Saccharolobus solfataricus: one gene and its partners. The main gene of each other region encodes a partner of the protein of the gene in region 3 in a complex. Links are inferred from orthologs where the notes say so. Each region holds a gene or a part of one and is shown on either strand. Other genes may lie near its edges.

Region 1 (3,312 bases), 330 kb from region 3 along the record:
GGATTATGCACTATGTCTATTACCTTGCCTATAAAATGCCCAAAAATGTTAGGATATCTTACCTTACCTATTCTTAACCAGCCTGGATTTCTAAAAGTTGGAGAACCCTTGCCTGCCCTTTGCTGTAACAAATTCTTACCCATTTTATATCACCTCAAAATATGCCCAATTTATGGGCTATATCACTTGCCTTATATTCTGGTGCTAATTTTACATATGCCTTCTTGTAACCTTGAGGTGTTATAACTACGTTGACTTTTACCACCTTAACGTTAAATAATCTCTCTACAGATTTCTTAATGTCGTCTTTAGTATCACTCTTATCTACTATTAATGTAAGCGTATTATAGGACTCAATAAGTTTTAATGCCTTCTCTGTAGCTAAAGCCATTTGAATCATTCTAACTCACCACTCTCTTACTTAATCGTTCGTCTAAAATCTTTATACTACTTTCGGTATAAATAGTAAGTCTACCCGGATGAGCTCCGGGAGCCAAATGAATAACGCTTACGTCTTTAGCATTAACTACATCAACTCCAGCTAAGTTTCTTGCAGCCTTAATTATTGGGGAATTGCTGTCATGTACAATTATTAACGGACCTATTGGTTCCTTATACTTTCTTCCCCTCATTTTGCCCTTTCCAGCCCTTATCCTAATCCTTTCTTTCACTCTCTCTACATCATCGTAAACACCTATTTTCTTTAAAAACTCTTCCACCTCACTTGTGGTTTTTAGATTAACAATATCGTCAGTTACTACTATAGGGAAACGTACTGAATCTTTAAATACATGTCCCCTAGCTCTGACGAAAGCTATGTCCGCTGTAGCGCTTAGTGCACTAATTACAGCTAATCGTTTCTCCTTAACGTTTGCCTCTTCTGCAAGTTTTTTGTTTACTGAGGGGGGAAATGCTAATCTTCCGCCTACGGTATTAGGTGCTAAGGCAGCTTCACCAGAATTTTTAACTCTAGGAACTCTGGCCATACCAAGATTTATTCCAAAACTCTCAGCTGATGTCCTTTTGCCTGCATTAGGATCTCTACCTTTTGGTTGTAGCGAATGTGTAAACTCAGCTATAAATACTCTTCTTATTAGGTCTTTTCTTACTGGAAACGAAAAAATAATGGGTAATTCAACCTCTTTTATTCTATTTCCATCTTTATCCAAAATATCAGACTTCTTCTTAACTAGCTCTAAATACATTCACTTTCACCCTTGTTGACTTAAAAGGTTAACATAAGTTATCTTAGGAGGATTTTCAAAAACATAAGAAGGCCTAACGGGTTCTCTTAAGAATATTGGCCTCTTCTTTGAACCTAATATTGAGCCTTCTAACAAAACATATGTGTTCCTTACTATTCCATATCTTACAAAACCACCTGCAGGATTTATCTCTTTAGGCTCATCACCAATTTTTATAATCCTCTTATTATATTCAGTTCTCCTATGAAAACCTAACTGTCCAGGCTGAGGCGTATAACTAGGTGTTCCTAAAGATGGACCTCTAGTACCTATTTTCCTACTTCCTTTTCTATGCTTATGCCACCTAGGTAATTCTACCACACTATATCTTTTTATCACACCAGCAAAACCCTTACCCTTAGTAACTCCTACCACATCTATTAGTTGACCCTCTTTGAAAACGTCTCTAATTGTGATTTCTTTTCCTAGAATGTTTAATGCATAGTCCAATTGTGATTTCTTTTCTCCTCCACCTATCTGAATCTCTACTAAATCTGGCGCTTTTTTACCTAATGATGGTATCTTCCTAGGTTGAGTGGAGACCAAAAGCCTAAAGTAGACTATTCTATCTAGGTTAGATTTGATAAGATCCAACTTAGTATTAAATCTTTCATCGAACTTCTTTTTACTTTCATCATCTTTCAAAAAAGATGAAATTGAATGAATTCTTCTCGTAATATCCAAGAACTGTAAAGAGGAGGAAGACCAATACTCTGTTATTACGTTTGGTTCGCCTTTACCGTCAATTGCATAAGCTCTTAACGCCAACGGTATAATTGGAGGTACTTCTAAGACTGTAACCGGCATATATATCTCTTTACCATTAGTAGGAGAGTTAGGCCAATCGTCAATCATAAAAACGTGTGTCATGCCAACCTTATATCCTACAAAGCCTAACAATTTTGGATTCTGTGAATTTATTTGAGGCCATGTTCTAGGTGTTGGTAATAACTCGGATGATCTTTTTCTAGGTCTAAGACCAGCTGACCCACGTCTAGGTGAGGCTAACTTTCGATGACCCATTCTTAATCCCCACTAATTGCTATTTCACCTATCACTCAAGCATTATAAATCTAACTTAACAGAAGGTTTAGAATAGACAGAGAATAAGCTAATGCCTCTTCCGCCCTAATATCTGAAACTCCTTGTTTAATAACAAAGTTATACGACTTATCTAAGTATTGCTTACCTAATCTTTGTAATAGATTTCCAGTTGGTGGTCCAATCATCAAGGTAAGGCCATATTTATTGTACAAATTGGTTAGCTGTTCCTTAGCTTGTAAGGGATTTTTCCCACTCCTACTAGCAATTATAAGATTATCAAAATTAAATACCTTTTTAAAGTCTATAAACTCATTTTTTACTCCAGTATAATAGAAACCACGATAGTCGATATAACCAGCTTTTAGTGAGTCAGTAATTAAAATAGTCTTCGATGATGAATTTAATTTCTTGTTCAGACCAAAATCACCCTTATATCCTAATCTTATCTCACCTTCAACAGCTTGTTTAAAAATAAAGTGATACGGTATCCCTAGTGGACTCATTAAACCAACTTTCTTCAAATTACGACTAATAGGAACGTATTTTTTAAGATACGGTGGTAAAAGAGCATATTTAGTAATATCTGTAATTATTTTTTCTAGTTTTCTAGAATTTAGGGAATCTGTTATCCAGTAAATTTTATTCACTCTAAATGTAGTTGTGACTCTAAGTATAAATGAAAGTTTTAACGTAACTTCAAGAAGAGAATTTTCAACATCAAATATAGATAAAAAAAGGACAACATTTAAAGGTTTGTAACGTGGAAAAGGAAACATCATGTAGACTTCTTTATCCCTATTATATAAGATTCCCCTTCTATATCCCAATCCATTGTAATATCTCCCTTAGCTTCACCTAGAATTATGTTACTAGCCCTTGTCTCACTCTTAATAAATTCCTCCCATTTCTGAATAGTTTTTACTCTTTCTTCTGGTACCTTCATGCTAATCTCAATATAATCTAAAACATTTAGTTTTAGTTGTTTCCTCATGAATTGTATCCTCCTTATAATGTCCCTAATTAA
Region 2 (3,265 bases), 340 kb from region 3 along the record:
TTACGGTCCTAAGGAGATGCATCCAAGGCACCTATCTCTTCCAGATAGGGCAGTACTTAGAGTGAGATATCACATGACACCATTCTCTACGGATGAGAGAAAGAATCCAGCACCTAGCAGAAGAGAGATTGAGCTTTCTAAGGTTATAAGAGAGGCTTTAGAATCAGCAGTTTTAGTAGAGCTGTTTCCTAGAACTGCTATAGATGTATTTACTGAAATATTACAAGCAGATGCTGGATCCAGATTAGTTTCATTAATGGCCGCCTCCTTAGCACTAGCAGATGCTGGAATTCCTATGAGGGATTTAATAGCTGGAGTGGCTGTAGGGAAGGCTGATGGTGTAATAATTCTAGATTTAAATGAAACCGAGGATATGTGGGGAGAGGCTGACATGCCTATTGCAATGATGCCATCTTTAAACCAAGTAACGTTATTTCAACTAAATGGTAGTATGACACCAGATGAGTTTAGGCAAGCTTTTGATCTAGCAGTTAAGGGTATAAATATAATATATAATTTAGAGAGAGAGGCTCTAAAAAGTAAGTATGTAGAGTTTAAAGAAGAGGGTGTATAGCGTTGTCTTCTACTCCATCAAACCAGAATATTATACCTATAATTAAAAAGGAAAGTATAGTAAGTCTTTTTGAGAAAGGCATTAGGCAAGATGGAAGAAAATTAACGGATTATAGGCCTCTTTCGATAACACTAGATTACGCAAAAAAAGCTGATGGTTCTGCTTTAGTTAAGTTAGGCACAACAATGGTATTAGCTGGGACCAAACTCGAAATAGACAAACCTTACGAAGATACTCCTAACCAAGGCAACCTTATCGTGAACGTTGAACTTTTACCGTTAGCTTATGAGACCTTCGAGCCTGGACCTCCAGATGAGAATGCAATTGAATTAGCTAGAGTAGTAGATAGAAGTTTAAGAGATTCCAAAGCTTTAGATCTAACTAAACTTGTGATAGAACCAGGTAAAAGCGTATGGACAGTGTGGCTAGATGTTTATGTATTGGATTATGGTGGAAATGTACTAGACGCATGCACGTTAGCTTCAGTTGCAGCATTGTATAATACTAAAGTGTACAAGGTAGAACAACATTCTAACGGGATTAGCGTTAATAAAAATGAGGTTGTGGGAAAATTACCATTGAACTATCCAGTAGTTACAATTTCTGTAGCAAAAGTTGATAAATATTTGGTAGTAGATCCAGATTTGGATGAAGAATCAATAATGGATGCTAAAATTTCCTTTTCCTATACTCCTGATCTAAAAATAGTAGGGATTCAAAAGAGTGGAAAGGGCAGTATGTCTTTACAAGACATTGATCAAGCTGAGAATACAGCAAGATCAACAGCAGTTAAGCTTTTAGAAGAACTTAAAAAGCATCTAGGAATCTAATTATTAGGTGACAATTATGGGTAAAGTCACGGGAATTTCGGGAAGGTTCGGAGCTAGATATGGATCTACTCTAAGGAAAAAGTGGAAAGAAATAATGGAGAAGAGGTACGATGAACATCAATGTCCCTATTGTAAGACTACCGGTAAGGTTATCAGGTTAGCTTCCGGGATATGGTATTGCAAGAAATGTAATTCTAAGTGGGCAGGTCTTGCATATACACCGTACTAGAATAGTTATAACTTCGTCTAGAGACCCTAGTATTAGGACAAGAAATTTTTTAAATGTTTTAACTTTTGTATTGCCAGATTCAGTTAAAATTACGCGTGGTAAAAAAAGTAAGATAGAAATATTTGAAAGGGCTATTAATTTAGGGGCATTATATTTATTGTTCGTATTAGCCAAGAATGGGAATCCACTAAGGATAATTGTTTATGATTTAGAGAGCCTCTCTATAAAATACTTTTTTAAATTAAGTGGTTTGTCGTTACCTTCTGACTACAACGTATCATTAAACCAGATAAAAGGGCATAGTAATGTGTGCATAAAACTAAACGAATGTGATTTTCTAAGGGATTTTCTAGTTGATATGAATATGTACAACTTAACAAATAATTGTGACGTTGTTGTGAACTCAAGGCTTATCCATACCAATATTTGTGAACTTCTGTTTATGTTAACTACGAAAAATATTAAGTTTTTGAAGATGATATTAGAAGCGTGAAAATACAGATTTCGCTCTATGTAGATAATTCCAATAAGATCGAACTACAAGAAATTATATATAATTCAATAATAATTGAAAAGATAGATACTAAATATGTAAAAATTAGGAAATCTCCTTTGCAGATTGAGATAGATGCACCATCAATTACAAGAGCTAGGGCTATAATGAACTCTTATATACTTTGGATCTATACAATTCTAAAGTCACTGGAAGAGGTGGAAAAAAGTGGCCGAGAAATTACCTCCAGAAGTTCAAGCTCAACTAGCTAAGTTTCAACAGTTAAAAGATCAGCTTGATAGATTATTGTTAGAAAAGTCTACCATAGAGAATGAGTTAAGGGAGATAAATAAGGTATTGGAAGAGTTATCCGTTCTCAATGCAGATGCAACCATTTATAAGATTGTTGGGAATCTATTAGTTAAGTCAGATAAGACATCAGTAGAAAAGGAGCTTAATGATAGGAAGGAATTGTTAGAACTCAGATCGAGGACTTATCAGAAGCAAGAAAGTATTTTAAGAAAGCAACTAGAAGACTTGCAGGCTAAAATAAATGACATGCTATCGAAGTATTATCCGCAAGGTGGCCAAACAGGTATAAAAGCTTAAGCAAAGTAACTTATTAGTGTTATGGTAATTAGAATTTATGCTGATGATAGGGAAAAGGCTAGTGGCATACCAGAATTATTAAAGGAGTTAGGAATTACAGTAATATTTTCTCAACTTACTGTAGCTGATTATGTAATAACTGATGATGTTGCAGTAGAGAGGAAATCAGTAAATGATCTAGTAAATTCAGTTTTTGACAAAAGGTTTTTTGACCAAATTAGCAGGCTTTCAGAGGTTTATCGTTTTCCAATATTACTCGTAGAGGGCGATATTAATGATATTAGGAAGATAACTGAAAAGTGGAGAGCAATTAACAATGCGTTAATTTCTGCTACAATTGATTATGATGTTAAAGTGTTTTATTCTAGGGACAAAAAAGATACGGCAGAAGTTTTGAAAAAAATAGCTGAAAAATTCCAATTTGGTGAAAACAAGAGTAATCGAATTAGTTTACATAATAAGGCTAAATTGGAAAGTGTTTCTGATATACAACTTTACATTGTAGAGTCTTTTCCTAATGTTGGTTCTAT
Region 3 (4,864 bases):
TAAAAAGAGCCCATTCATAACCTTTAGGTAAACCGTAAGAATGTACTTCCATCCTTACTTTAGCGTCTTTAATCCCAAGATATTCTAGTGTCTTTAATGTTCTTTCAAAATAAATATCTGTGACTTTACCCTCCTTAATCTGCTTAAAATCGGCTATATAAAACTCCATTCGAGATCATATGTTATTAAAAAGGATAAATTTTAAACCTTATATACTACGAATGTAATTGAGTCTTATAATGATAACAGCTGAAATGGTACCTCCAGATCTTTTGATAAAACGGTTAGCAATATATCTAAAGGAGAATGTGAAAACTGTAGATCCACCAGAGTGGGCACTATTAGCTAAAACAGCTAGCTTTAAGGAAAGAGTACCAGATAACGCAGAGGATTGGTGGTATATAAGAGCCGCATCATTACTAAGAAAACTTTACGTTAACTCAATTATTGGAATAGAAAAAACAAGAACAATTTACGGTGGAAGAAAAAGAAGGGGGACTAGACCAGAAAAATTTGTAAAAGCTCCTGGTCATGTAAATAGATTAATATTTCAACAATTAGAAAAAGCTGGGCTAGTCCAAAAAATTAAGAATAAGGGAAGATCTTTAAGTCCTAAAGGAAGGTCATTATTAGATAAATTAGCGTTGGAAATCTTTAAAGAGCTGGCTGAGAATAATACTTCTTTGAAGGTATACTTGGAATAAGGGGTGAAAAGATGTCAACTCCAAACTCATATGATGATGAAGAATTAGAAGAATTATTAAGAAGAAAAGCTGCACAAGAGCAAAAAAGAATAGAAGAAGAGAGAAAGAGAAAAGCAGAATTAGAATCCCAAAAAGAGTCAATCTTAAGAGTAATATTAACACCTGAGGCACGACAGAGGCTAACAAATATAAAATTAGTTAAGCCTGAATTTGCCGAATCGCTGGAAAATCAATTAATTGCACTAGCACAATCTGGAAGAATAAAGATACCAATAACAGATGAGGAATTAAAGCAAATATTGGAACAGATTTCACAACAGAACAGACGTGATTTCAAAATACAAATAAGAGAGAGAGGATGGAAATGAGTAGAAATAAACCAGTAGCTAAGAAATTTAGATTAGCCAAAGCCTTAAAAGCGAACTCTCCAATACCAATATGGATAGTTCTAAAGACTCGTGGAAGAGTTAGATACAATCCCTTAAGGAGAAATTGGAGGAGAAATGATCTAAAGGTGTAAAAAATGAAAGAGAAAGATAATTTTGAAATGATAATTAATTTAAGAAAAATAAAAACTGGAAAGAGAACTGGTAGAAGTAAAAGGGCAGTAAAATTCATAAAAAAGGTTGTAGCAAGACATTTTAACGCGGAGAAGGTAATAATAGATCCACTATTAGCTAAATCAATATCAAAGAACGGAAATGATAAAATAGTAAGTAAAATTAGAGTAGTAGTTAGTAAGATAGAAGAAAAAATATATCTTGTGAGACTAGCTATTAAAAGTAGATGAATCTGCAAAGGTTATCAGTTTTTGGAACAGATAATATAGGAGTCTATATTTATACTAATAATAAATATACAATCATACCTAGAGGATTAGATAGCGAAACAAAAGAAAATATTGCCCAAGTATTAGGAACGGAGTTATTAGAAGCAGAAATATCCAGAAGTTTTCTTTTAGGTATTTTCATAAGCGGTAACGATAACGGAATTCTTTTACCTAAGTCTACAATTGATGATGAATTCAGATTTCTGAAGGAGAATCTAAGGGATTGCAGAGTTGAGATTCTTAATTCAAAAGTTACTGCACTAGGAAATACAATACTGGCAAATAATAAGGCCGCGTTAATCTACCCTGAATTTAATGATATTGAAGAGAAGATAATAAAGGAGACCTTAGGTGTTGAAGATATAAAAAGAGGGAAAATAGCTCAAATGATAACCGTAGGTTCTGTAGGAGTTATAACAAATAAGGGTGGACTAGTACATGTTGATACAAGTGAGAAAGAATTAAAAGAATTGGAAAAATTGTTCGGAGTTAAGATAGATATTGGCACGGTAAATTTTGGAAGTGTATTTATCAAAAGTGGGCTAGTCGCAAACGATAAAGGAACGTTAGTAGGCGCGTCAACTACGGGTCCAGAGATTTTAAGAATTCAAAAAGCATTAGGTGAATGAGATGAGTGGAATAAAATTTTACCTTGTCAAAGGAACTGCACTATTTGGCGAATCCCACTATCCAGAAAAGAGAAAATTTGTAAAGATAGTTAGAGCATTGAATGAAAAACAAGCTATTGAGTACGTTTATTCACATTTTGGCAGCAAGAATAAGATAAAGCGATATAACATAAAAATAGAGCAAATAAGTGAAATAAAGGAAGAAGAAATTCCAGATAGAAGAATAAGAGAATTAGCTAAAGTTGATAAAATTATAATGTGATGAAAGATGAGTCAAGGACAAGGAGGTATAACATTAGACGAATTAATAGCACAAGCAGATTACCTAAAAAGGTACATAGATTCATTGCAGAGAACTCAACTAGAATTGCTAGAGTCGATAAACTCAATAGACTCTGCAAAACAAGCGATAGAGACGATGAAGAGTGGAAATAAAGAAATGTTAGTCTTCATTGATAGAAAAGGATATCTTTTAGCAAAAGTAGGGGGTATAATAGGAGATAAGGTAACTGTTCATTTAGGTTTATCTTATTATGCAGAAGTGGACCTAGACTCAGCTATAAAGATTCTTGATAAGAGAAAGGATGAGATAAGTAAGGCAGCCCAAGATCTAAATAATGAACTTCAAAAAGCTGCTAGTACATATAATCAGATAGTTGACATACTAAATCAAATACAGCAAGCAGCTGCCAGGAGACAACAAGGTGAATAAATTGTTTTGATAAAATAAGGAAAGCTTTTTCTAATTTTGTAGATAAATTAAAGGGAGAGCAAGAAGAGACACAAAAGATCGAACAAAATATCCCTTCTACAGAGACAACTATTAGTAATCAACAGCAGACTAGTAATAACATAACGGATCAATCAGTAACTAGTGAAGTAAAGGAAGAAACTAAAGAAGAGAGGAAGAGTGGTGGAAGTATTTTTGATGTTTTTAGATATAGAGAAATTAAGGAGAAAGATATAGAAGACTTCATAGAGGAATTGAGATATCAGCTACTGGAAAGTGACGTTTCTTTTGAAGTTACTGAGAAAATTCTTGAAGATCTGAAAGAAAACATAATCGGCAAAAAGGTAAAACGAAGCGATGATCTTGAAAGAATAGTAAAGGATTCTCTGAAAAAATCTATCACTGAGATAATAACAAAGAATAATGCCATAAATGTATTAGAAGAAATAAAAAAATCACCAAAACCTTATATAATAATATTTTTCGGAATAAACGGAGTAGGTAAAACTACAACTATTGCGAAATTTGCATATATGCTTAAAAAAAATGGCTTATCGTGTATTATTTCAGCTTCAGATACGTTTAGAGCAGCAGCGCAAGAACAGTTGGAAGTTCATTCAAGAAACTTAGAGATACCTTTAATTAAAGGTAGATATGGAGGTGACCCTGCCTCAGTTGCTTTTGATGCAATACGTGCAGCTAAAAGTAGGGGTATAGATGTAGTCTTAATAGATACTGCTGGAAGAATGCATACTGACACTGATTTAGTGAATGAGCTAAAGAGAGTTGTTAATATTGCAAAGCCAAATCTAAAAATATTAGTTTTAGACTCCCTAGGTGGAAACGATGCATTAGAGCAAGCTAAATACTTCGAAAATAATGTTGGATTCGATCTAGTAATATTAACTAAAGTCGATGCAGATGTAAAAGGCGGTGTAATATTATCGTTAGCTTATGAATTAAATAAGCCTGTTGGATATTTAGGAATAGGTCAGGCTTATGATGATCTAATTCCATTTAATGCCGAATGGTTCATTCAGAGATTATTCAGTTAACTTAAATACCTTAAACCAATTATAAATTACTGTGAGTTCAAATAAGATAATTAACTGGTTCAGAAGGCTTAGAGAGGATTGGAATAGAATAATTACAGTAGCGAGGAAACCGGATAGAAACTTTTTCTCACTTAACCTTAAAGTTACTTTACTAGTATTAGCCGTAGTAGGTGTATTAGCTTACATAATTCAACTTGCGTTGACATTAATTGGGGTGTAATTTTGTGGAAAAACCGAATATGAGAAACTATTATGCTATAAAGGTGGTTGGAGGGCAAGAAATAAATGTAGCTTTAATGCTGGAAGAAAGAATAAAAACTAATAATATTAAAGGAATATACGCAATAATTGTTCCACCCAATTTAAAAGGATATGTAGTTCTAGAGGCAGAGGGTTTACATATAGTTAAACCATTAATTGCTGGGATAAGGAATGCAAGAGGTCTTGCACAAGGTTTACTACCTAGAGATGAAATATTAAAGATTGTATCTAGAAAAACTGTAGGTCCTACTGTAAAACCTGGTGATGTAGTAGAAGTAATTTCTGGTCCCTTTAGGGGTACTCAAGCTCAAGTGATAAGGGTTGAGGAAGCTAAAGGAGAGGTAGTGTTAAATATTTTAGAATCAGCATTTCCATTACAAGTCACAGTTCCTCTAGATCAAATTAAGGTCTCAAAGAGGTGAATAAGGTGCCCATAAAAACAATAAAAATAATGGTAGAAGGAGGTAATGTTAAGCCAGGACCACCATTAGCGCCAACACTTTCGCAGTTAGGGTTAAATGTAGGAGAAGTTGTCAAGAAATTAAATGAGGCTACTAGTAGTTTTAAAGGCATGTCAGTTCCAGTTACTATAGAAGTCGATAGTAGTACTAAAAAATATGAGATAAAAGTCGGAATACCTACTACTACTGCATTAT

The links. The genes of interacting proteins can lie anywhere in the genome.
Region 1: rpl18a (region 3) and SSOP1_RS03730 share a complex: the UniProt entries of both Methanocaldococcus jannaschii proteins name them as parts of the 50S ribosomal subunit. The link is inferred for Saccharolobus solfataricus from one-to-one orthologs.
Region 2: rpl18a (region 3) and SSOP1_RS03790 share a complex: the UniProt entries of both Methanocaldococcus jannaschii proteins name them as parts of the 50S ribosomal subunit. The link is inferred for Saccharolobus solfataricus from one-to-one orthologs.

The regions. Positions count from the first base shown.
Region 1 is NZ_LT549890.1:629,915-633,226, forward strand. Bases 240-3,080 are described here. They hold SSOP1_RS03730 (50S ribosomal protein L3), read right to left. Parts: upstream 2,268-3,080; coding sequence 1,212-2,267; downstream 240-1,211. Other genes in these bases: SSOP1_RS03720 (50S ribosomal protein L23), read right to left, coding at 240-400; rpl4p (50S ribosomal protein L4), read right to left, coding at 402-1,205; SSOP1_RS03735 (RNA methyltransferase), read right to left, coding at 2,318-3,067; ileS (isoleucine--tRNA ligase), read right to left, coding at 3,064-3,080. Outside these bases: SSOP1_RS03715 (50S ribosomal protein L2), read right to left, coding at 1-143; more of SSOP1_RS03720, read right to left, coding at 155-239; more of ileS, read right to left, coding at 3,081-3,312. UniProt on the Methanocaldococcus jannaschii protein: One of the primary rRNA binding proteins, it binds directly near the 3'-end of the 23S rRNA, where it nucleates assembly of the 50S subunit.
Region 2 is NZ_LT549890.1:642,513-645,777, reverse strand. Bases 233-3,026 are described here. They hold SSOP1_RS03790 (50S ribosomal protein L37ae), read left to right. Parts: upstream 233-1,420; coding sequence 1,421-1,633; downstream 1,634-3,026. Other genes in these bases: xpf (3'-flap repair endonuclease Xpf), read left to right, coding at 2,757-3,026; SSOP1_RS03775 (prefoldin subunit beta), read left to right, coding at 2,355-2,735; SSOP1_RS03780 (KEOPS complex subunit Pcc1), read left to right, coding at 2,123-2,398; SSOP1_RS03785 (Brix domain-containing protein), read left to right, coding at 1,614-2,126; rrp42 (exosome complex protein Rrp42), read left to right, coding at 577-1,404. Also shown: more of rrp41, read left to right, coding at 1-232; more of xpf, read left to right, coding at 3,027-3,265. UniProt on the Methanocaldococcus jannaschii protein: Binds to the 23S rRNA.
Region 3 is NZ_LT549890.1:297,849-302,712, reverse strand. The notes cover bases 1,037-3,793. They hold rpl18a (50S ribosomal protein L18Ae), read left to right. Parts: upstream 1,037-2,163; coding sequence 2,164-2,424; downstream 2,425-3,793. Other genes in these bases: ftsY (signal recognition particle-docking protein FtsY), read left to right, coding at 3,015-3,793; pfdA (prefoldin subunit alpha), read left to right, coding at 2,431-2,874; SSOP1_RS01745 (translation initiation factor IF-6), read left to right, coding at 1,491-2,162; SSOP1_RS01750 (50S ribosomal protein L31e), read left to right, coding at 1,228-1,494; SSOP1_RS01755 (50S ribosomal protein L39e), read left to right, coding at 1,069-1,224. In the rest of the region: SSOP1_RS01770 (nicotinate phosphoribosyltransferase), read right to left, coding at 1-169; SSOP1_RS01765 (30S ribosomal protein S19e), read left to right, coding at 240-704; more of SSOP1_RS01760, read left to right, coding at 716-1,036; more of ftsY, read left to right, coding at 3,794-3,947; SSOP1_RS01725 (protein translocase SEC61 complex subunit gamma), read left to right, coding at 3,979-4,167; SSOP1_RS01720 (transcription elongation factor Spt5), read left to right, coding at 4,172-4,630; SSOP1_RS01715 (50S ribosomal protein L11), read left to right, coding at 4,636-4,864.